One region of the Agromyces sp. Y575 genome, then DNA from elsewhere that is predicted to be linked to it. Evidence: predicted binding sites of a transcription regulator. Region 1 holds the regulator's gene; the other holds the start of a gene.

What was found. Region 1 encodes HrcA, which represses chaperone genes, less so after heat shock. Its sites were predicted from a motif close to TTNGCACTCGNNNNNNNCGAGTGCNAA; they were not measured.
Region 2: a site for HrcA is predicted at 8,033-8,059, ahead of groL (chaperonin GroEL). Genes of this name have one in related genera too.

The regions. Positions count from the first base shown of each region.
Region 1 is NZ_JCAIUI010000001.1:149,812-160,749, forward strand. It holds gene holA (DNA polymerase III subunit delta) at 1-275, shown strand, start outside; gene rpsT (30S ribosomal protein S20) at 416-676, opposite strand; gene AC1C2U_RS00760 (alpha/beta fold hydrolase) at 799-1,614, opposite strand; gene AC1C2U_RS00765 (response regulator) at 1,618-2,241, opposite strand; gene AC1C2U_RS00770 (sensor histidine kinase) at 2,238-3,464, opposite strand; gene lepA (translation elongation factor 4) at 3,544-5,412, shown strand; gene AC1C2U_RS00780 (DUF1990 domain-containing protein) at 5,568-6,206, shown strand; gene hemW (radical SAM family heme chaperone HemW) at 6,209-7,459, shown strand; gene AC1C2U_RS00790 (DUF4870 domain-containing protein) at 7,443-7,835, opposite strand; gene AC1C2U_RS00795 (DUF4870 domain-containing protein) at 7,970-8,359, opposite strand; gene hrcA (heat-inducible transcriptional repressor HrcA) at 8,572-9,594, shown strand; gene dnaJ (molecular chaperone DnaJ) at 9,650-10,750, shown strand; gene AC1C2U_RS00810 (16S rRNA (uracil(1498)-N(3))-methyltransferase) at 10,763-10,938, shown strand, end outside.
Region 2 is NZ_JCAIUI010000004.1:59,216-70,153, reverse strand. It holds gene AC1C2U_RS16315 (DUF4032 domain-containing protein) at 1-752, opposite strand, end outside; gene AC1C2U_RS16310 (ABC transporter ATP-binding protein) at 856-1,956, opposite strand; gene AC1C2U_RS16305 (DsbA family protein) at 2,205-3,131, shown strand; tRNA gene AC1C2U_RS16300 (tRNA-Thr) at 3,222-3,294, shown strand; gene AC1C2U_RS16295 (DMT family transporter) at 3,296-4,381, shown strand; gene AC1C2U_RS16290 (nitroreductase family protein) at 4,365-4,919, opposite strand; gene msrB (peptide-methionine (R)-S-oxide reductase MsrB) at 4,920-5,321, opposite strand; gene AC1C2U_RS16280 (DUF3263 domain-containing protein) at 5,555-5,851, shown strand; gene AC1C2U_RS16275 (LytR C-terminal domain-containing protein) at 5,879-6,424, shown strand; gene AC1C2U_RS16270 (cold-shock protein) at 6,630-6,833, shown strand; gene AC1C2U_RS16265 (DUF3048 domain-containing protein) at 6,924-7,979, shown strand; gene groL (chaperonin GroEL) at 8,105-9,724, shown strand; gene AC1C2U_RS16255 (hypothetical protein) at 9,865-10,938, shown strand, end outside.

The DNA of each region.
Region 1 (10,938 bases):
TGGTCGCCGCGTTCGCGATGAAGGTGCGCACCATGGCGAAGGTCTCGGGCACTCGTGGTGGGGGCGCGCAGCTCGCGGGCTCGCTGAGCCTCGCGCCATGGCAGATCGATCGCGCACGACGCGACCTGGTCGGGTGGAGCGACGAGGGGCTCGGTCGAGCGATCGAGGCGCTCGCGTCCACCGACGCCGCAGTGAAGGGCGCAGAGCGCGACCCGGTCTTCGCGCTCGAACGATTGGTCGGCGTGATCGCCTCCCGGGGTCGCGACCGCTCGTAGCGTCGCGTCGTGGGGGCCACCGGCTCACGACGGCGGCTTGGGCTGCGTGCGCTCCCAAGCCGTGTCGTCCGAGCACATATCGACGAACGACGAAGGCCCTGACACATCCGTGCCGGGGCCTTCGTGGAGTACGTGTCGCGTCAGAGCGCGGCGACCTGCTTCGCGATCGCCGACTTTTTGTTCGCGGCCTGGTTCTTGTGGATGACGCCCTTGCTGGCCGCCTTGTCGAGCTTGCGGGTCGCGGCGCGGAGGGCGGTCGTCGCCTTCTCCTTGTCGCCCGAAGCAACGGCGTCGCGCGTTGCGCGAACGGCGCTCCTCACTTCGCTCTTGACGGCCTTGTTGCGCTCTTGCGCCTTGAGGTTCGTGCGGATGCGCTTGATCTGCGACTTGATGTTTGCCACGTGGAGTTCGTCTTTCGTTCTTGTGCGGGTACCGGATATGCCGAGCGAAGGTAGAGGGGCCTCGCCGGCGAATCGTGCGGGGTGGGACCCACACGGAAGCCAACAGGCAACGATACCAGCTCTCAGCGGGAGTCACCAATGCGCTCGCGCGCGAGTCGGGCGGGGGATGTCTCGTGCGATCCGTGGCTCGCCCTGCGTCGCTCGGCGCCGGCGGCACGTCGGTCGAGTTCGGCGACCGCGCCGAGCACGATCGCGGCGAAGTCGTCTGGCCGGATGAGGCTGACGAGGTGGGTGGCACCGGGAATGATCACGAGCCGCCCGTCGCGGGCGGCGCGGAGCATCCGGCGCTCTTCGAATCGGAAGTGGTCGAAGCGTCCGTTCACGAACCAGACGGGTGCGTCGACATCCGCGAGCGCGGCCTCGGGGTCGAGTCGGCCGACCGCCTCGAGCACTGGCGCCATCACATCGAGCGCGACGCCGCCCGCGAGCACGTCGTCGGCGGCGCTCGGCGAGAGGAAGAGTCGGGCCATCGCGTCGTTGAGGCGACGCCCATGGTCGGGCATCGTGCCGATTGCGGCGGCGAGACGGCGATAGCCGTCGAGGGCGACGCCCCGCGGGCGCGTGCCGCACGACGCCGCCACGAGCCCGTCGAGACGGCCGGGATGGTGCGCGGCGTACTCGATCGAGATGTAGCCGCCGAGACTCAGGCCCACGAGAAGCCGCGGGATCGCAGTTTCGGCGGCGACCGGGTTCAGCGCAAGGTCGATGCTCCGCAGTGCCGCTTCGAGCGAGAAGGGTTCGCCGAGCCGCGTCCCGTGTCCGGGCAGGTCGACGGCGACCGCCTCGATGTCGTGCGCGGCGAGCAGCTCGAGCTGCCTTCGCCACATCGTCGACGAGGTGCGAAGTCCGTGCACGAGCACGACGCGGGCGCGAGGCATCCGTCAGCCCGCCCTGATCGCGCCGATTTCGCGGGCCCGTGCCACCGCAGCGGTGCGCGAACCGACGCCGAGCTTTGTGAAGCTGTGCACGAGATGCGACTTCACCGTCGCCTCGCTCAAGAAGAGGGATCTGCCGATCTCGCGGTTGGTGCGCCCTTCCGCGACGAGCGAGAGCACCTCGGCCTCTCGTACCGTGAGCCGCTCACCGCTCGCGAGCGACGCGTCGAGGCGCGAGGAGACCCCGGGTGCGAGTGCGGCATCGCCGACCGCCGCCGCGTGAACCGCGGCGATGAGTTCGGCAGGCGGTGCATCCTTCAGCAGGTAGCCGCTCGCGCCGGCCTCGATCGCGCCGAGGATGTCGGCATCAGTGTCGTAGTTCGTCAGCACCAGTACGCGGGGCGAGCCCGGTTGCGAACGAATTCGACGGGTCGCCTCCGCGCCCTGCATGGCGCCGGGGTACTGCAGGTCCATGAGCACGAGGTCGACTTCGGATGCCGCAGCGAGCCGTACCGCGTCTTCGGCCGTCGTCGCCTCGCCGACCACCTCGAGGTCGGGCTCGCTCTCGAGCATCGCGCGGATACCGGCACGCACAACGGGATGATCGTCGCTGAGCAGCAGCCGGATCACGGTGCCACCACCGGGATGCGAACGGAGACCGCGGTGCCGTCGCCGGGTGTCGATTCGATGTCGATGCTCCCGCCGAGGGCCTCGGCGCGCTGCCGGATGGCGCGGAGGCCGAAGCCGGCCGAGGCCGCGGCAGTGGGGTCATCGGCGTTCGAAGCACTGAAGCCGATGCCGTCGTCGACCACGTCGAGCGCGATCTCGTCGCCGAGGTAGCTCAGGGTGACGGATGCGTGGGCGGCATCCGAGTGCTGGAGCACGTTGGCGAGTGAACCCTGCGCGATGCGTAGGAGTGCAGCCTCGGTGGACATCGGCAGGAGGATCGGATCGCCGCTGGTGCCGAACTCGACCCGCAACGGTGTTCCCGCCTGCACCGACTGCTCGGTCGTGGCCTCGACGAGTCGCCGGAGCGCGGCGGGCAGCGTCTGCGCATCGAGCGAGGGCGGCGCGAGCTCGCGGATGAATCGCCGGGTCTCACCGAGATTCAGTGCTGCGGTCTCGCGTGCGAGCTGCAGCTTCTCTTGAGTCGCGGTGTCGGTGACATCGCGCTCGGCCGCGTGGAGCAGCATCTGGATGCTCGACAGGCCCTGCGCCACCGTGTCGTGGATCTCCTTGGCGAGGCGCTCGCGTTCGGCGAGTGTGCCGGCCTCCCGGCTCGCCGACGCCAACTCCTCGCGAGTGGTCATGAGATCGAGGATGAGCGCCTGGCGCTCCTGTGTCTCCTGCGCCATCGCGCGGTACCCGAGCCCGATGACGATCGCGACGCCGGCACTGATGAGCGGGCCGAGGATCGAGCCGACATTGAATCCGAGGTGGGTCGCGGTGCCCCAGACCGAGAGACCGAAGGTGAGCACGACGAGCGGCACGGCGATCGGGGCCGCGAGCACGTGCAGTTCGAGGAAGAAGAGCGGGAAGGCGAGGAACGCCGCATCGGGTGTCAGCGCCGACATGCCGACCCAGAGCATGAGAAGCCCGATCAGCCAGACCACTCGCGCCCAGGTCGGTAGGTGGCGGTGGGCCGCCGCGATGCCGGCGCCGTACCAGGCGAGGAACGCGACCGCGAGGATCGTGACGGAGACTTCATCGGGCGAATCGGCGAGCAATGCCCGCACGACGACGAAGAGCGCGAGTCCCACAACGAGCACGTGCAGGCCGAGCCGGAGCGCGGTGAAGACCGGACGGAGCGCCGAGGGCGCCACGTGCGCGTCAGGGATCTCGATCACGGCCATTTGCTCCGAGCGTAGCCCGGGGGCCTTGCGCGGGGCATCCGTCGAAAGTCTGAACGGAAGTCATGGGAGAATCGACTGGATGTCTCCGAGAGCTGCTAACCCGCCGGTGCCTGCCGCCACCGACCCCGCGCTGATCCGCAACTTCTGCATCATCGCGCATATCGACCATGGCAAGTCGACCCTTGCCGACCGCATGCTCGGAATCACCGGTGTCGTGAGCGATCGCGACATGCGTGCCCAGTACCTCGACCGCATGGACATCGAGCGCGAGCGCGGCATCACGATCAAGAGCCAGGCTGTGCGCATGCCTTGGGCCCTTCGACAGGCTCAGGGACCGGATGTCTCCTACGCCCTGAACATGATCGACACCCCGGGCCACGTCGACTTCAGCTACGAGGTCTCGCGTTCACTCGCTGCGTGCGAGGGCGCGATCCTGCTCGTCGACGCTGCACAGGGCATCGAAGCACAGACGCTCGCGAACCTCTACCTGGCGCTCGAGAACGATCTCGAGATCATCCCGGTGCTGAACAAGATCGACCTGCCGGCGGCCGATCCCGAGAAGTACGCGAAAGAGCTCGCCGACCTCATCGGCGGTTCGCCCGATGACGTGCTCAAGGTCTCGGGCAAGACCGGTGTCGGTGTCGAAGAACTGCTCGACCGCGTCGTCGAACGCATCCCTGCGCCGGTCGGCCGAGCGGATGCCCCGGCGCGCGCGATGATCTTCGACTCCGTCTACGACAGCTACCGCGGCGTCATCACCTATGTGCGCATGATCGACGGCCACCTGAAGCCGCGCGAGCGCATCCAGATGATGTCGACGAGGGCGACCCACGAGATCCTCGAGATCGGCGTGAGCGCCCCCGAACCGACCCCGTCGAATGGTCTCGGCATCGGCGAGGTCGGCTATCTCATCACCGGTGTGAAAGACGTGCGCCAGTCGAAGGTCGGCGACACTGTCACGACCGCCGCGAAGCCGGCCGCCGAGGCGCTGCCGGGCTACACCGAGCCGCTGCCGATGGTCTTCTCGGGTCTCTACCCGATCGACGGCAGCGATTATCCCGAGCTCCGCGAGGCGCTCGACAAGCTGAAGCTCTCCGATGCCGCGCTCGTCTACGAACCCGAGACCTCGGTGGCGCTCGGCTTCGGGTTCCGCTGCGGATTCCTCGGCCTGCTGCACCTCGAGATCGTCACCGAGCGCCTGGAGCGCGAGTTCGGGCTCGACCTCATCGCCACGGCGCCTTCGGTGATCTACGAGGTCACGACCGAAGACAAGAAGACCGTCACGGTCACCAACCCGAGCGAGTTCCCGACCGGCACGAAGATCGTCGAGGTTCGCGAGCCGATGGTGCGAGCCGCGATCCTCGCGCCGAAAGACTACGTCGGCACGATCATGGAGCTCTGCCAGTCCCGTCGAGGTGCGCTCATCGGCATGGAGTACCTCGGTGAAGACCGGGTCGAGATCCGCTACAACATGCCGCTCGGCGAGATCGTCTTCGACTTCTTCGACCAGCTGAAGTCGAAGACCGCAGGGTATGCCTCGCTCGACTACGAGCCGACGGGCGACCAGGCCGCCGATCTCGTCAAGGTCGACATCCTGCTGCAAGGCGAGCAGGTCGACGCGTTCAGCGCGATCGTGCACCGCGACAAGGCGTACGCCTACGGCGTGCTCATGACCGGTCGCCTGCGTGAACTCATCCCGCGCCAGCAGTTCGAGGTGCCGATCCAGGCGGCCATCGGCGCTCGCATCATCGCGCGCGAGTCGATCCGTGCGATGCGCAAAGACGTGCTGGCCAAGTGCTACGGCGGTGACATCAGCCGCAAGCGCAAGCTCCTCGAGAAGCAGAAGGAGGGCAAGAAGCGCATGAAGATGGTGGGTCGCGTCGAGGTTCCCCAAGAGGCGTTCATCGCAGCGCTCAGCGGCGACGTCGAGAAGAAAGACAAGAAGTAGCGTTCCGTTCGTCGCCGAGCGCTGATCGCGATGACCACGAGCCGCAGCCAGAACGGTCACAGGAGACATCCGTAGAATCGACGGATGCCTGCCGCCCGATCGCCGCGCCCGACCCGCACGCCCGTCAGGTGCCGCACCACAGGAGAGGCCGCCAGATGACCCGCCGAAGCACGTTCACGGACCAGTCGGTCACCTACGGGGCGATCGGGGCGACCCTCGCTCCCGACCTGCTTCGGTATCCGCCCGCCGGGTATCGCCCTGCCGAAGACGCGGTACGTCTGGGGTCGGGTGTCGACCGCTTCGAGCGCGCTGCTGAAGCACTCATGAGCTGGGGCATCCAGCGCGGTGCAGGCTTCGAGGTGACGGATGTCTCGGCCGGCACCGGTGCGCAGTACCCCGGCATCGTCTACGACGTCGAGGGGTCGCCGCTCGGCGAGCAGCCCGCCCCGCGCAGCGAGGAGCGCTTCGGGGCAGACGGCACGCCCTGCGTCGCCGCGGGAATGACCGCCGTGCTGCAGCGCAAGCGCCGGTTCGGTGCCGCGAAGACCCCTGTGCTCGTCGTCTACGTCATCGACGAGCCCGACCGCATCGGGTTCGCCTACGGCACGACGGGTGACGGTCCCGAGAGCGGTGAGGAGTCCTTCATCCTCGAGCGCCGCGACGACGACACGGTGTGGCTCACGATCCGATCGATCCTTGCGACCTCGGCCGTTTCGGCCCCGATGCAGCGCAAGCGCCGGCGCGAACTCACGAAGCTCGAACTCCGGGCGTTGCACCCTGCGGGCGGCGCGTAGGCGTGGCATCTGCGCTGCCTCTCGGCGATCCAGCACCGGCCGACGGGCTCCTGCCGGCATCGGCCGCCGTCGGCGCTGGCCAACGTGCGTTCGGCGTGTACATCCATGTGCCGTTCTGCCGGGTGCGCTGCGGCTACTGCGACTTCAACACGTACACCTCCGATGAGCTTCGCGGTGCGAGGCAGGTAGATTACGCCGACCATGCGATCGCCGAGGTGCGGATGTCGCGGCAGATGCTCGCGGCATCCGACCTGCCTGAACGCCTCGCGTCGACCGTCTTCTTCGGCGGCGGCACGCCGACCCTGTTGCCCGCGGCCGACCTCGTGCGGATGCTCGACGCCGTGCGCCAGGAGTTCGGCCTCGTTCCGGGCGCCGAGGTCACGACCGAGGCGAACCCCGACTCCGTCGGGCCCGAAGATCTCGTGCGACTCGCCGAGGGCGGGTTCACGCGTGTTTCCTTCGGCATGCAGTCGGCGGTGCCGCACGTGCTCGCCGCGCTCGACCGCACGCACGACCCGGCGCGGGTGCCGCTCGTCGTCGGCTGGGCACGCGACGCGGGCCTCGATGTCAGCCTCGACCTCATCTACGGCACGCCGGGGGAGTTGATGTACGACTGGGAGCGGAGCCTCGACCAGGCGATCGCGCAGCGACCCGATCATTTGAGCGCCTACGCCCTCATCGTCGAAGACGGCACGAAGCTCGCCCGGCAGATCCGTCGCGGCGAACTCGCGGCTCCGTCAGACGACCTCGAGGCGGACATGTACGAGCTCGCCGACGAGCGGCTCGCCGCAGCGGGCTACGAATGGTACGAGGTCAGCAACTGGGCGACGGATTCCTCGCATCGCTCTCGTCACAACCTCGGGTACTGGCGCGGCGACGACTGGTGGGGCGTGGGTCCCGGCGCGCACAGTCACGTGGGCGGGGTGCGCTGGTGGAACGCGAAGCATCCCTCGGCCTATGCCGATCGGGTGACCGCGGGCGTGTCACCGGCGGTGGGCAGGGAGGTGCTCGATGCGCCGACCCGCGAGACCGAACGTGTGATGCTCCTGACGAGGATCCGCGAGGGAATCGTCATCGCATCGCTGCACGCGGGTGGGCGTCACGCCGTGGCGGGTCTCATCGCCGATGGCCTCGTGGACGCGAAAACCGCCCTCTCCGGTGAGTTGGTACTCACCAGAAGAGGGCGGCTGCTCGCTGATGCCGTGGTCAGGCGCCTGCTCGACGAGTCGTCGGAGCTCAGCTCACGAACTTGATCGCGAGCGGGTAGGTGTAGGGCTGGCCCTGGTTCGCCTTCACTGCGGCGATGATGCTGAAGACGATGTTGACGATGTAAACCGCGATCAGCACGAAGATGCCGATGATGACGAAGGTCAGGATGGTGCCGACGACGTAGGCGATCGCCATGGTGATCTGGAAGTTCAGCGCCGTCGCGGTGTGCGCGCGCACGAACGGGCCCTTGTCCCTCAGGATGAGGTAGCCGACCAGGGCGGGAACGAAGCTGAAGAAGATGCCGCCGATGTGGATCAGCGTCGCCCAGAGCTTCTCGTCGGACGGGCTGAGCTGCGCGCCCTGCTGGTAGGGGTTCGCCGGCGGTGGCGGCGGAGGGGGAGGCGGGGTTGCGTCAGACATGTTGTCTCCTTGATCGGGTCGCCCGAAGGCGCGATTCGGCCTCGTCGCACGACGGGCGAGCTTTCAACCACCCCATGCTGGCACAGTGGCGCGCGCCGGGTGCGGAATTCGCCCGGCGCGCTTGGCCCGGCCGACTACTTGATGAGGCGGATCGCGAACGGGTAGCGGTAGTGCTGGCCGTCTTTCGTCTTGAGGAACGCGATGATCGAGAAGACGACGCTCACGATCCATGCCAGCCACACGACGAGGAAGCCGATGAGGATGAACGTGAGGATCCAGCCGACCACGTAGGCGATGAGGATCGTGATCTGGAAGTTCAGCGCCTCTTTCGCCTCGGTGTTCGTGAAGGAGCCCCGGTCTTTGAAGACGAGCCAGATGATGAGGGCCGGCAGGAATCCGAGGATGCCGCCGAGGTGCGCGAACGAACCCCACTGCACGTCTTGATCGGGTGCGAGCGGTGCAGCGGCGACGGGTTGGGCGGGCGGAACGTTCTGATCGGGTGCAGGTGAGTTCGGATCGGTCATGGCGGGTGCCTTTCGGGGTTCTCGGGTGAACCGCGTCTCGCGCGATGGGAAGATCGCATCCAAGGGTGACTCGCGGGATACCCATAAGCTAGCGCCGTCGCCTCGCTGCTGGCAACGGCCTCGTCGCAGGATGTCGCGATATGATTGGCACTCACTCAGAACGAGTGCTAAGTCTCAGAATGAGTGCTCAGCGTCAGACGGAAGCGAGGGTCATGGTCTCCGAACGCAGCCTCGCAGTGCTGCGCGTGATCGTTCAGGACTACGTCGCATCACGCGAGCCCGTCGGGTCGAAGACGATCGTCGAGCGGCACGCCTTCGGGGTGTCTGCAGCGACGATCCGCAACGACATGGCCCTCCTCGAAGAAGAAGAGCTGATCGCAGCTCCGCACACGTCTTCGGGTCGCATCCCGACCGATAAGGGCTACCGGGTCTTCGTCGACCAGCTCACCGACGTGCGCCCGCTGACCTCTGCCCAGCGTCAGGCGATCGAGACGTTCCTCGGCGAGTCGAGCGACCTCGACGAACTGCTGGCCCGAACCGTGCGCCTCATCGCCCAGCTCACCAAACAACTCGCGGTCGTGCAATACCCGAGCTTCGGCAGTGACCGCGTGCGTCACGTCGAACTCGTCTCCCTCGCACCCGATCGGGTGCTCTGCATTCTCATCACCGACTCGGGCCAGGTCGAGCAGCGCCTCGCCGAACTCGAGGAGCCGGTCGACGAGCGCACACTCGATGCGCTGCGGGCGCGGCTGAACAAGATCGCAGGGGGCCGGGCGATGGCGGATGCCGCTGAGGCGCTCTCGGGCGAGATCGACAGCGCCGACCAGCGGCACGCCGCTGTGCTGCACACGCTCGCAACGACGCTCGCCGAGCAGGCGCGCGCGCAGCGCACCGAGCGCCTCGTCGTGGCCGGGGCAGCGAACCTCGTGCGCACCGAGCAGGATTTCGCCGGATCGATCCTCGGCGTCATCGAGGCGATCGAGGAGCAGGTCACCCTGCTGAAGCTCTTCGGCGAGATGGCGACCGATGAGCATTCGGTGACCGTGCGCATCGGGCGCGAGAATGCGTCGTTCGGACTCGGCGAGACCTCGGTCGTCTCGAGCGCCTTCGCGATTCCCGGGCGCGATATCTCGCGACTCGGCATCGTCGGGCCCACCCGCATGGACTACTCCACCAGCATGGCGGCCGTTCGCGCCGTCGCACGCTACCTCTCCCGCACGCTCGGCGAGAGCTGAACCCGCCGCCCGTCGCACCCGACCGGCATCCGGCAATCGAAAGGACATGCCCTCCGTGGCCGACCATTACGAGGTCCTCGGCGTCTCGCGCGACGCCACACCCGACGAGATCAAGAAGGCGTACCGTCGTCTCGCCCGGGAGCTCCACCCCGACGTCAACCCGGGCGCCGAGGCATCCGAGCGATTCAAAGAGGTCACGCACGCGTACGACGTGCTCTCCGATGCCCGGGAGCGCGAGCAGTACGACCACGGAGGTCAGGGCGGCTTCGGCGGCGGTCAGAACTTCGGCGGCTTCGGCGACATCTTCGAGACGTTCTTCGGGGCCGGCCAACAGAGCCGCGGCCCGAGGTCGAGGCGGGAGCGCGGTCAAGACGCGCTCATCAGGGTCGAGGTGGGCCTCGAAGAAGTGATCTTCGGCACGCACCGCGACATCGAGGTCGACACGGCGGTCACGTGCGAGACGTGCCACGGCTCGTGCTGCCAGCCGGGCACCTCGCCCGTCACCTGCGACATCTGCCATGGCACCGGATCGATCCAGCGCTCGGTGCGTTCGTTGCTCGGCAACGTCATGACCTCGAGCCCCTGCGGCACCTGCCGCGGCTACGGCACGATCATCGCGACGCCGTGCGTGACCTGCCAGGGGCAGGGCCGCGTGCGTGCGCGTCGAACGGTGCCGGTCGATGTCCCCGCCGGTGTCGACACCGGCGTGCGCCTCCAGATGCCGGGCTCCGGCGAGGCCGGCCCCGCCGGCGGTCCGAACGGCGACCTGTATCTCGAGATCAAGGTCAAGAACCATGAGGTGTTCAGCCGCAACGGCGATGACCTGCTGTGCACACTCGAGGTCGCGATGACCGACGCGGTCCTCGGCACGACGGCCAACATCCCCGCGCTCGACGGCGACGTCGAGCTCGAGCTGAAGGCAGGGCTCCAGAGTGGCGAGATCCTCACCGTGAAAGACCGAGGCGTCACGCGGCTGCGCGGTGCAGGCCGCGGCGACCTGAAGGTCGGCGTGCAGATCGTCACCCCCACGAGGCTCTCCTCGAAGGAACGCGAGCTCATGCAGCAGTTCGCAGCCTCGAAGAAGGCGCCCGAGCCTGAACTCAGCCACTTCCAGCAGGGCATCTTCGCCCGGCTGCGTGACCGGTTCCTCGGTTAGGCGGATGCACCGGTGAGCCACCTCTACCTCGGCGAATCGCTCGACCTCGCGACCGTCGTATCCGGCGGCACCGTCGCGCTCTCCGGAGACGAGGCGCGGCACGCCGTGACCGTCTCAAGGGTGCGAACGGGCGAGCGCATCGCGATCGGCGACGGCCATGGCACGCTCGTTCACGGGATCGTGGCCTC
Region 2 (10,938 bases), on a different contig from region 1:
TTGATGCGCCACCGCTCGGCGCTCGAGAACGACTCGGATCCGGTGAGCTCGATCCAGAGGCTGCGGTAGGCCTCCACGATGCCATTCGAGATGTTCACGGGATCGAGTTCGTCGGCCACCTTGCCGCCCGCCTCGAGGTCGAGCAGTTCGCCCGCGATGTTGACCCGAGCGATCTCGAGGTCGTTCTCGCGTTGGCCGTTCGAGAGCCCGCCCTCGTAGAGCTTGCCGGTCTCGGCGTCGACGAGGTACGCCGCGAATGCACCAGCGTCGCGGCGGAACAGCGTGTTCGAGAGTGAGACGTCACCCCAGAAGAACCCGACGATGTGCAGGCGCACCAACAGCACGGCGAGGGCGTCGACGAGCCGCGTCGCGGTGTCGGGCCGGAGCGTCTGCGAGAAGAGCGCTCGATAGGGGAGCGAGAAGCGCAAGTGCCGCGTGACGAGTACCGGCTTGAGTGAATCGCCTTCGGCGTCGGTGCGGTTGGTGATGAACGCGACGGGCTCGACGCACGGGATGTCGAGGCGCTGCAGCGTGCGCAGCATCTCGTATTCGCCCTTGGCCATCTCGGCCGTCGTCTCCTTGATCGCCACGACGTGCGCGCCGAGGTGCGCGAACCGCACGAGGTGGCGCGAGATTCCCTTGGGCAGCGCCGCGATGGTGTCGTTCGGCCACGCCTCGAGGGGGAGGTCCCAGGGCAGGTCGAGCAGTGCAGGGTCGGCCGTGGCCGAGGTGATGGAGAGTGAGCCGCTCATTGTGGTTCAGCGTAGCCGCGGTTGAGGTGGGCGCAGAACAGGCGGGAGAACAACGATGCCGGCCGGGCCGAAGCCCGGCCGGCATCGCCGGTGATTGCGTGGGTCAGGCCAGCACGACCTTGCCGCCGAGGCGGTCGCCCGACTCTGCGTCGAAGAGGTGCACGTGGTTCGGCGTGGCGGTGAGGTAGACCTTGTCGCCGGCTGACGGGTGCAGCCGGCCGTCGACGCGAGCGACGATGTCGGTGCGCTTGCCCTCGACTGTGGAGTGGCCGTAGAGGTAGCCGTCGGCGCCGAGCTCTTCGACGAGGTCGACCTCGACTGCGAGGCCATCACCCTGAGTGGGCGACACGACGATGTCTTCGGGGCGTACGCCGATGGTGGCGACCTTGCCACTCGACTGGGCGAGCGTTTCGCGGTCGACCGGCACCGTTGCGGTGCCGAACTTGATGCCGTCGTCGACGAGGTCGGCGTGGAACAGGTTCATCGCGGGCGAGCCGATGAAGCCGGCGACGAACACGTTCTTCGGGGCCTCGTACAGGTCGCGCGGGGTACCGACCTGCTGCAGGACGCCGTCTTTCAGCACGGCGATGCGGTCGCCCATGGTGAGCGCCTCGGTCTGGTCGTGGGTGACGTAGACCGTGGTGACGCCGAGACGGCGCTGGAGCGAGGCGATCTGCGTACGGGTCTGCACACGGAGCTTCGCGTCGAGGTTCGACAGCGGCTCATCCATGAGGAACACCTGCGGCTGACGCACGATCGCGCGGCCCATGGCGACGCGCTGACGCTGGCCGCCCGAAAGTGCCTTCGGCTTGCGGGCCAGGTACGGCTCGAGGTCGAGGAGTTTGGCTGCCTCGAGCACGCGTGCGGCGCGCTCTTCCTTGCCGATGCCCGCGATCTTGAGCGCGAAGCCCATGTTCTCGGCGACGGTCATGTGCGGGTAGAGCGCGTAGTTCTGGAAGACCATCGCGATGTCACGGTCTTTCGGCGGCACGTCGGTGACGTTGCGGTCGCCGATGAAGATGTTGCCCTCGTTGACCTCTTCGAGGCCGGCGAGCATGCGGAGCGAGGTTGACTTGCCGCAACCAGAGGGGCCGACGAGGACGAGGAACTCACCGTCTGCCACCTCGAGGTCGAGCTGATCGACGGCCGGCCGGTTGCCTCCGGGGTAGATGCGGGTGGCCTTGTCGAACGTGACTGACGCCATGATTCTGTTTCTCCTTCACCGGCAGGTACGTGCCGGACGATCCGTAGTGATGGACTGCGTCGACGCTGACGCCCACTCAGTATCGCATGCGCGGATGGCCGCGAAGCACCCGTTCCGGCCGGGGCATCTAGTCGGAACTCGGCGCGCTCGCGGCATCCGTTTGGGTGATTCCCAGCCATCCTCCCTACTATCGTCTTTGCGTCCGCATGCACACGCGCGCGCCCACACAGCGACCGGAGTGACCATCGATGAGCAACGGCGGATCGAATCAGCCACGTCCCACCCGTAACGAGCAGCGCGAAGCGGCACGTGAGACGGCGCGAGTTCTCCGCGAGGAGCAGAAGAAGCGCGAGCGCCGCAACAAGGTGCTCCTTCAGGGCGGCGTCATCGTCGCAGTCGTCGCGATCGCGGCGGTCATCGGCACGCTGATCTTCCAGAGCGTCAAGCCGGCGGGCCCCGGCCCCGCCAACATGGCGAGCGACGGCATTCTGCTCACGGGTGTCGACGGCGTCATCACGGCGACCGAGTCGCCGGCACTGGCTGCGGACGGCACTCCGACCCCGACCGTGCCCGACGACAGCGGCACCGTGGCCAACATCGTCATATACATCGACTACCTGTGCCCGTTCTGCGGCCAGTTCGAGTCGACGAACTCCGAGTCGATCAGAACGATGGTCGAGTCGGGGGCCGCGACGCTCGAGGTGCACCCGATCGCACTGCTGACCAACAAGTCGGCCGGCACCCAGTACTCGTTGCGAGCCGCAAACGCTGCCGCTTGCGTCGCGGATGCCTCGCCCGAGTCGTTCTTCGACTTCAACGCGTTGCTCTTCGAGAACCAGCCCGAAGAGACGTCGACCGGCCTCGACAACGACGAGATCAAGGCCCTCGCGAAAGAGGCCGGCGTCAGCTCGCTCTCGACGATCGAGAAGTGCATCGACGACACCCAGTTCAAGGCATGGGTGCAGGATGCCACGGCGCGCGCGCTCTCCGAACCGGTGCCGAACTCCGACCTCGAGTCGATCACCGGTACCCCGACGGTGCTCGTGAACGGCAAGCAGTACGCCGGTTCGCTCACCGACCCGGCCGAGTTCCAGTCGTTCGTGCTGCAGGCGACCGGTGAGACCTTCTCCGAGTCGACCTCGACGCCGACCCCGACGCCCGCACCGGCGTCCTGACGATCGCCACGAAGGCCCGGCCCCGCGCCGGGCCTTCGTGCATTCGAGCGGTGGGACGATCGATAAGATGTCGGGGAGGTCTTTCCTCTCGCCGGCTTGGCGCAATTGGTAGCGCACCGCTCTTGTAAAGCGGGGGTTGTGGGTTCGAGTCCCACAGTCGGCACTTGAACCAGCACACCGTCGAAGCGACCCGGCATGCGCAGGGATCCGAACTGCGGCATCACCACGCACACGTCGAGCAGTCGAAGATCCCGCTGTGGATCGGCCTCGTACTCGCCCTGATATTCGGCGCCGGCACGGCGCTGCAGTCCCGCGTCAACGGGCAACTCGCACAGGCACTCCACGACCCGTACACGGCCGCGGCGATCTCGTTCGGCAGCGGGCTGGTGATCCTGCTCGTCGTGCTGACCTTGTGGAAGCCCGGTCGTGCAGGCCTCGGCCGTGTCGGCAGTGCGCTCCGCACCCGCTCGCTCCCGTGGTGGATGGTGCTGGGCGGCCTGGCCGGGGCCTGGTTCGTGACCACGCAGGGACTCTCGGCCGGTGTCATCGGGGTCGCCCTCTTCACGATCGCGATCGTCGCGGGGCAGACCGTCGGCGGCATCGTGTTCGACCTCATTGGTCTCGGCCCGGGCGGGCGCCGCCCGCTCAGCACGACACGGGTCATCGGTGCGGTGCTCGCGCTCGCCGCGATCGGCTGGGCGGTTTCGGCGCAGGTCGCCGGCGATGCGCCGGTGCTGCTCATGGTGCTCCCGTTCATCGCTGGCGTCGGTTCAGCGTGGCAGCAGGCCGTGAACGGCCGGGTCAAGGCCACCGCCGACAGCGCCCTCACCGCGACCGTGATCAACTTCGCCGTCGGCACGACGGCGCTCGCAGTGGTGATGCTCGTGCACGCGGCGTCCGCCGGCTGGCCCACTGCACTGCCCGCTGAGCCGTGGCTCTACGCGGGCGGGGCGCTGGGTTGCATCTTCATCGCCGGACAGGCGATGCTCGTGCGACGCCTCGGCGTGCTGCTGCTCGCCCTTTGCGGCGTGGCCGGCCAACTCGTCGCCGCGCTTGCCCTCGACCTGCTGCTGCCGACGGCCGATCGTCCGGTCGAGCTCGCGACCGTCGGCGGCACCGTGCTCGCCCTCGTCGCGGTCGCAGTCGCGTCGATCCGCTGGGGGCGGCGCAAGCACGCCGTGGCGCTCGCAGATCAGCAGTCGGCGGACGAGCCCGAGGTCGCGCCCACCGAGGTCAGCCGAGCGAACTGAAGCGAGAGACAGCCGCGACGTCGGGGCCGCGATCGGGTCGTCGCCCGCCGGGCAGTCCGCCTACGTACAGCCAACCGAGCAGCCGTTCACCGGTCGCGAGACCGTGCAGTTCGGCGACGAGCGGATGCCGCGTGTGCGGGCCCGTGCGCCACATCACGCCCCACCCGGCGTCGTCGAGCAGCAGGCTGAGCTGATGGGCGACGCCCGCCGCAACCATCTCCTGCTCCCACTCCGGCACCTTGTGGTGTTGCGAGGTCACAGCCACGATCGCGAGCAGCAGTGGTGCCCGCAGCGGCTTGCCCGCGAGCCGGGCGCCGTGTTCGCCGTCGAGTCCGGCTGCACCCGCGAGCGCGGTGCCCAGCCGAACGCGGGCGTCACCGCGGAGCGCGATGACCCGCCACGGCCGCAGTGCCGCGTGATCGGCGACCCGGCCTGCCGCCTCGAGCAACGCGACGATCTGGTCGTCGTCGGGCGCGGCATCCGTCACCTTGGGCGCCGACCGCCGCGCGAGCATCGCCTCGCGAACGGATGCCGCCACTCAGGCCTCGGCAGTGAAGTCGAGGGAGAGCGAATTCATGCAGTAGCGGTCGCCGGTGGGCGTGCCGAACCCGTCGGGGAAGACGTGCCCGAGGTGGGAACCGCAGTTCGCGCAACGCACTTCGGTGCGCACCATGCCGAGCGAGGAGTCCTCGATGAGTTCGACGGCTTCGGGGCGCACCGATTCGTAGAAGCTCGGCCAGCCGCAGCCGGAGTCGAACTTCGTGCCGCTCTGGAAGAGCTCGGCGCCGCAGGCGGCGCACGCGTACACGCCGCCACGCTCCTCGTCGAGGAGTTCACCCGTCCACGGACGCTCGGTCGCGGCCTCGCGGAGCACGGAGTACTGCTCGTCGCCGAGTTCGGCGCGCCACTCCTCGTCGGTCTTGTCCACGTTGTACGCCATGAGCGGTCCTCTCAGTCCTCGCGTCGGTGCTCCACCATGCTCGCAGGTCTTGCGGCAGGTTCCGACACCGGGTGCAACGCACTGGCGAGCGTCGATGTTCCGAGCGGCGGGTCGGTCGCGGGATCGACCGGGTGCGGACCGGACACACGCCGCCGCCACACGGCTCGTGCACGGCCGACAGTGTCTAGGATTTGTGCAGGCGGCGCATCCGGCTCGCCTCGACGGGAGGTCGTATGAGCGCCGAGCGCATACCGCAACGTCCCGCCGAGTCGGCACTCGACGAGCGCGCTGTGCGCGTGCTCGCGTTCGAGTCACGCGCGTGGCAGCAGCCGGGCGCGAAGGCGGAGGCGATCCGCGATGAGTTCGCGATCTCCGCCGCCCGCTACTATCGGATACTCGGCGAACTCATCGATTCGCCCGCCGCCCTCCGGCACGACCCCATGCTCGTCAAGCGACTGCAGCGGTTGCGTGCGGCCCGGGTGGCGGCGCGAACGCGGCGTTCCCTCTCGATCGGCCGACCGCTCGACTGAGCGCGGCCCTGACACCTGACTGGACCCATGGCGCAGAAGTTCCCCCGCGATCGTTTCGACTCGATCCCGCATGGCATCGACCGCGTCGGCGCCCATCGGGCACCCGCGCGCCGGGGCGCCGGCTGGATCACCTTCGGCTGGGCGACGCTCGCGACCGTCGTGCTGGTGGGTGTGGGCATCGCCGGCGTCATGCTTTTCAACGACCGGCTGAACTTCGGCAATCCAGCGGCCGCGTCGCCGAGCCCGGAACCCGTCGTCACCGCCGAGCCGGTGGTCGCTCCCGACATCCCGGTGCTCGTGCTGAACGGCACGGCCACGTCGGGGCTCGCGGCACAGGCGCAAGAGGCCCTCGTCGCCAACGGTGTGCCGGTGGGTTCCACCGCGAACGCGAGCGACGACACGCTGACCGAGACCGTCGTCTACTACGCGACCCCCGAGCTCGAGGGTGCTGCTCGAGGCGTCGCGCAGTTCTTGCCCGAAGCAGATGTGCGGATGTCGGACCAGTTCGTGGCCACGGGCAACCAACTCGTCGTGGTGCTCGGATCCGACTACGCGGAGGCCACGGCGGGCTGACTGGCGATCCAATCGTTGCCATTCCGAGACCTCTCGCCCGGTCCCTCCTCTTGTGCCCGCACGTCTCGACGTGAGTATCTGGACTCGGTCGCTCTATCCCGTGTGAACGCCCGGCGCCGTCCCGGTGCCCCGTCAGCACGAACGAGGGGCCCGGTACAGGCGACAGGCACGTGCTGATCGACACACGGCAACATGGGAGCAACGCATGGCGAACGGAACCGTCAAGTGGTTCAACGCTGAAAAGGGCTATGGATTCATCACCGTCGATGAGGGGGGCCAAGACGTCTTCGTCCACTACTCCGCGATCGACATGTCCGGCTACAAGGTGCTCGAAGAGGGCCAGCAGGTCGTGTTCGAGGTCGGCACGGGTTCGAAGGGCCCTCAGGCCGAGGCGGTCCGCCTCGCTTGAGCCGGTTCCACCTGATCCGCCCGGTATGTCGCAGTGGGTCCGTGGCGTGCCGCAGGCCGACTCCGATGCCCGCCCGACTACGCTGAGCGCATGGCAGCGCGGGCCCGGCCGGCACCGCTTCGGCGGGCAGCGGCGTTCGCCGTGCTCGCCTCGGCGGTGGTCATGCTCGTCGGGTGCCAGTCATCGGCGTCCGGCTCCGGCCCGCAGCCCGGCGGAGTGACGGCGCGTCCCGCGGGTGATTCGTCTGCGGTGGCCGTGGCGTTCGCGCCGCTTCGAGGCACGGCGGCGGATGCTGCGGGGCTCGCCCACCCCTCGCTCGCAGTGAAGATCGACAACCACGAAGAGGCTCGGCCGCAAGTCGCGCTGAATCGAACCGACATCGTCTTCGAGGAGCTCGTCGAGGGCGGCATCACCAGGTACCTCGCGGTCTGGCATTCGGATGTCCCCGACGAGGTTGGCCCCGTGCGCTCGATTCGTCCGATGGATCCCGACATCGCGACGCCGTTCGGCGGCATCATCTCGTATTCGGGCGGGCAGGAGCAGTTCGTCGAGATGATGATGGCGACGCCGCTCCTCAACATCGTCTTCGACTACGACGACACCGGTCTCTTCTCCCGGGCCGACGAGCGGCCGGGGCCGCACGACGTGATCCTCCGTGCCGGCGAGGCGGTTGCACGAAACGCGTCTCTCACGCCGCCGCCCATGCAGTTCGTGTACGGCGCGGCGGATCCGTTGGCTGCGCCGGCCCTCGCTGCGGCCCCGACGTCGCGGATCGACCTCGTGTTCTCCGATGCGCGCTTCCCGGCATGGGAGTGGGATGGCGGGGCATCCGTGTGGTTGCGTTCGCAGGAGGGTTCGGCCGATCTCGAGGCGTCGGGGGAGCGCGTGCGGGCGACGAACGTCGTGACGCTGCGCGTCGGAATCGACGACAGCACGTACGAGGACATTCCGAAGACGATCCTGATCGGCTCGGGTGAGGCCTGGGTCTCGGTTGGGGGCCGCACAGCGCACGGCACCTGGTCGAAGGATGCCGCGGCGTCGCCGATCACCCTCACCGCCGATGACGGCTCGCCGTTGCGCCTCGCCCCCGGCAACACATGGGTGGAGCTCGTGCCGAACGAGGGTTCGGCGAGCTTCACGCCCTGAGCGGACAGCCTCGCGCTCGCTTGCACTCCCGACGGTCGAGTGCCAGAATCGTCTTAGCACTCACTCGTTTTGAGTGCTAACCCAACGAATCTTTGAAGACGTCCGGGAAAGGACGAGAGAAACACATGGCAAAGATCATTGCTTTCAACGAGGAGGCCCGTCGCGGCCTCGAGCGTGGCCTCAACACGCTTGCCGACGCGGTGAAGGTGACCCTCGGCCCGCGCGGCCGCAACGTCGTGCTCGAGAAGAAGTGGGGCGCGCCCACGATCACGAACGACGGCGTGTCGATCGCCAAGGAGATCGAGCTCGACGACCCGTACGAGAAGATCGGTGCCGAGCTCGTCAAGGAGGTCGCCAAGAAGACCGACGACGTCGCCGGTGACGGCACCACGACCTCGGTCGTGCTCGCCCAGGCGCTCGTGCGCGAGGGCCTTCGCAACGTCGCAGCAGGCGCCGACCCCATCTTGCTGAAGCGCGGCATCGAGAAGGCCGTCGCGGCCGTCGAGACCGAGCTCCTCGCGAACGCGAAAGACGTCGAGACGAAGGAAGAGATCGCCGCAACGGCTTCGATCTCGGCCGGCGACGAGCAGATCGGTGCTCTCATCGCCGAGGCGATCGACAAGGTCGGCAAAGAGGGTGTCGTCACCGTCGAGGAGTCGAACACCTTCGGCACCGAGCTCGAGCTGACCGAGGGCATGCGCTTCGACAAGGGCTACCTGTCGGCGTACTTCGTCACCGATCCCGACCGTCAGGAAGCGGTCTTCGAAGACCCCTACATCCTGATCGTCAACGGCAAGGTCTCGAACATCAAAGACCTGCTGCCGATCGTCGACAAGGTCATCCAGACCGGCAAGCAGCTCCTGATCATCGCTGAAGACGTCGACGGCGAGGCCCTGGCCACGCTGATCGTCAACAAGATCCGCGGCATCTTCAAGTCGGTCGCCGTCAAGGCTCCCGGCTTCGGCGACCGCCGCAAGGCGCAGCTGCAGGACATCGCGACGCTCACCGGCGGCCAGGTCATCTCGGAAGAGGTCGGCCTCAAGCTCGAGAACGTCACCCTCGACCTGCTCGGCACCGCCCGCAAGGTCATCATCACCAAAGATGAGACGACCATCGTCGAGGGTGGCGGCGACGAGGAGGCCATCGCAGGCCGTGTCTCGCAGATCCGCAAGGAGATCGACAACACCGACTCCGACTACGACCGCGAGAAGCTGCAGGAGCGCCTCGCCAAGCTCGCCGGCGGCGTCGCCGTCATCAAGGCGGGTGCGGCGACCGAGGTCGAGCTCAAGGAGCGCAAGCACCGCATCGAAGACGCAGTTCGCAACGCGAAGGCCGCCGTCGAAGAGGGCATCGTCGCTGGTGGTGGCGTCGCTCTCATCCAGGCAGGCAAGACCGCGTTCGAGAAGCTCGAACTGACGGGTGACGAGGCGACCGGCGCGAACATCGTGCGCGTGGCCATCGACGCGCCGCTCAAGCAGATCGCCCTCAACGCCGGCCTCGAGCCGGGCGTCGTGGTCGACCGCGTGCGCAACCTCCCGATCGGCCACGGTCTGAACGCCGCGACCGGCGAGTACGTCGACATGCTGGCTGCCGGCATCAACGACCCGGTGAAGGTCACCCGTTCGGCGCTGCTCAACGCTGCGTCGATCGCCGGCCTCTTCCTCACCACCGAGGCCGTCGTCGCCGACAAGCCCGAGAAGAACCCGGCTCCGGCCGGCGACCCCACGGGCGGCATGGACTTCTAGTCCTCCGCGCTCTGCGCACGATGAAGGGCGTCTCCTCAGGGAGGCGCCCTTCGTCGTATCCCGATTGCTCAGCGTGACCGTGCTGAAATCGTTAGCCGCAGTGTGAGTCGTCGAAGAGTCCGCATCGATAGCGTGAGCTCATGCTCCGCCATCGCGTGCCGCTCATCTTCGCCGCTGCGCTCGTGACGGTCGCGTTCTCCGGATGCGTCGCCCCGTTGCCTGCGCCGACTGCCATACCGACGACGACACCCACTGCGACCCCCGAACCCGCGGTCGCCGAAGGGCCGACGCCGCGCATCGACGCGACATGCAAAGACATCGTGGATCCCGCGGCGTTGCGGGCGTTCCTCGGATCGAGCGATCCGGCGCTCGCGGAAGTCGACCCTGCGGTGCGGCTCACGCCCGACGACGCCGCGCGGGAGCAGCTCGGTGCGCTGACCTGCCTTTGGGAAAACGGACTCGCGATCGACCCGTTCGTCGGGTCCGGCTCGACCGGCAAAGCGGTGCGTCTGAGCATCCTGCCCGAGGGGCTCGATGGGGCGATCGCCTACGTCGACGGCTATCAGATTGCAGATCCGACGTACGGCGAGCATGTGCAGGGGCCGCGTTGCATCGGCGCGGCTGATGACTTCGATCGCGGTTACTGCGAGCTCTTCGGCGTCATCGGCCAGACCTGGATCGAGCTCACCGTCGACGGGATCGAGGTCGCAGAGGACACGACGAACGAGGATCTCGTTGCCGGGTTCCGCGCGCTCATCGACCCGATGATCGCGCGAGTCGCATTGATGACCCCGCACGAGCGGTGGGTGCCCGACGCCGCGAGTGCCATCGTGCCGGCGGATTGCGACGCCCTCGCACCGACGGACGTGATCGTTGCCGTCACGGACGTGCCCGGCCTGCGCGTTGGGCCGCAATGGGACGGTCCGCGCATCGGTCAATACTGGTACGCGACGACTGAGATCGGCGCGGCGCGGTGTTCGCTCGCGTTGTCAGACAGCGACGCATCCCTGGGGCAGATCGGCATCCTCCCGAGCGGATCTTGGGCATTCGACAGATTCGCTGCGGCTTGGCGCGCCGAGGGCGGGGTGGCGCTCGACGTTGCCGGGGTGCCCGACGGTGCAGTGATCGCACGGTGCGCCAATGCTGAGATCGAGTGTCGAATCGACGCCTCGGTCGCGGGGAACTGGGTGCAGGTGATGGTGTATCCGACGCCG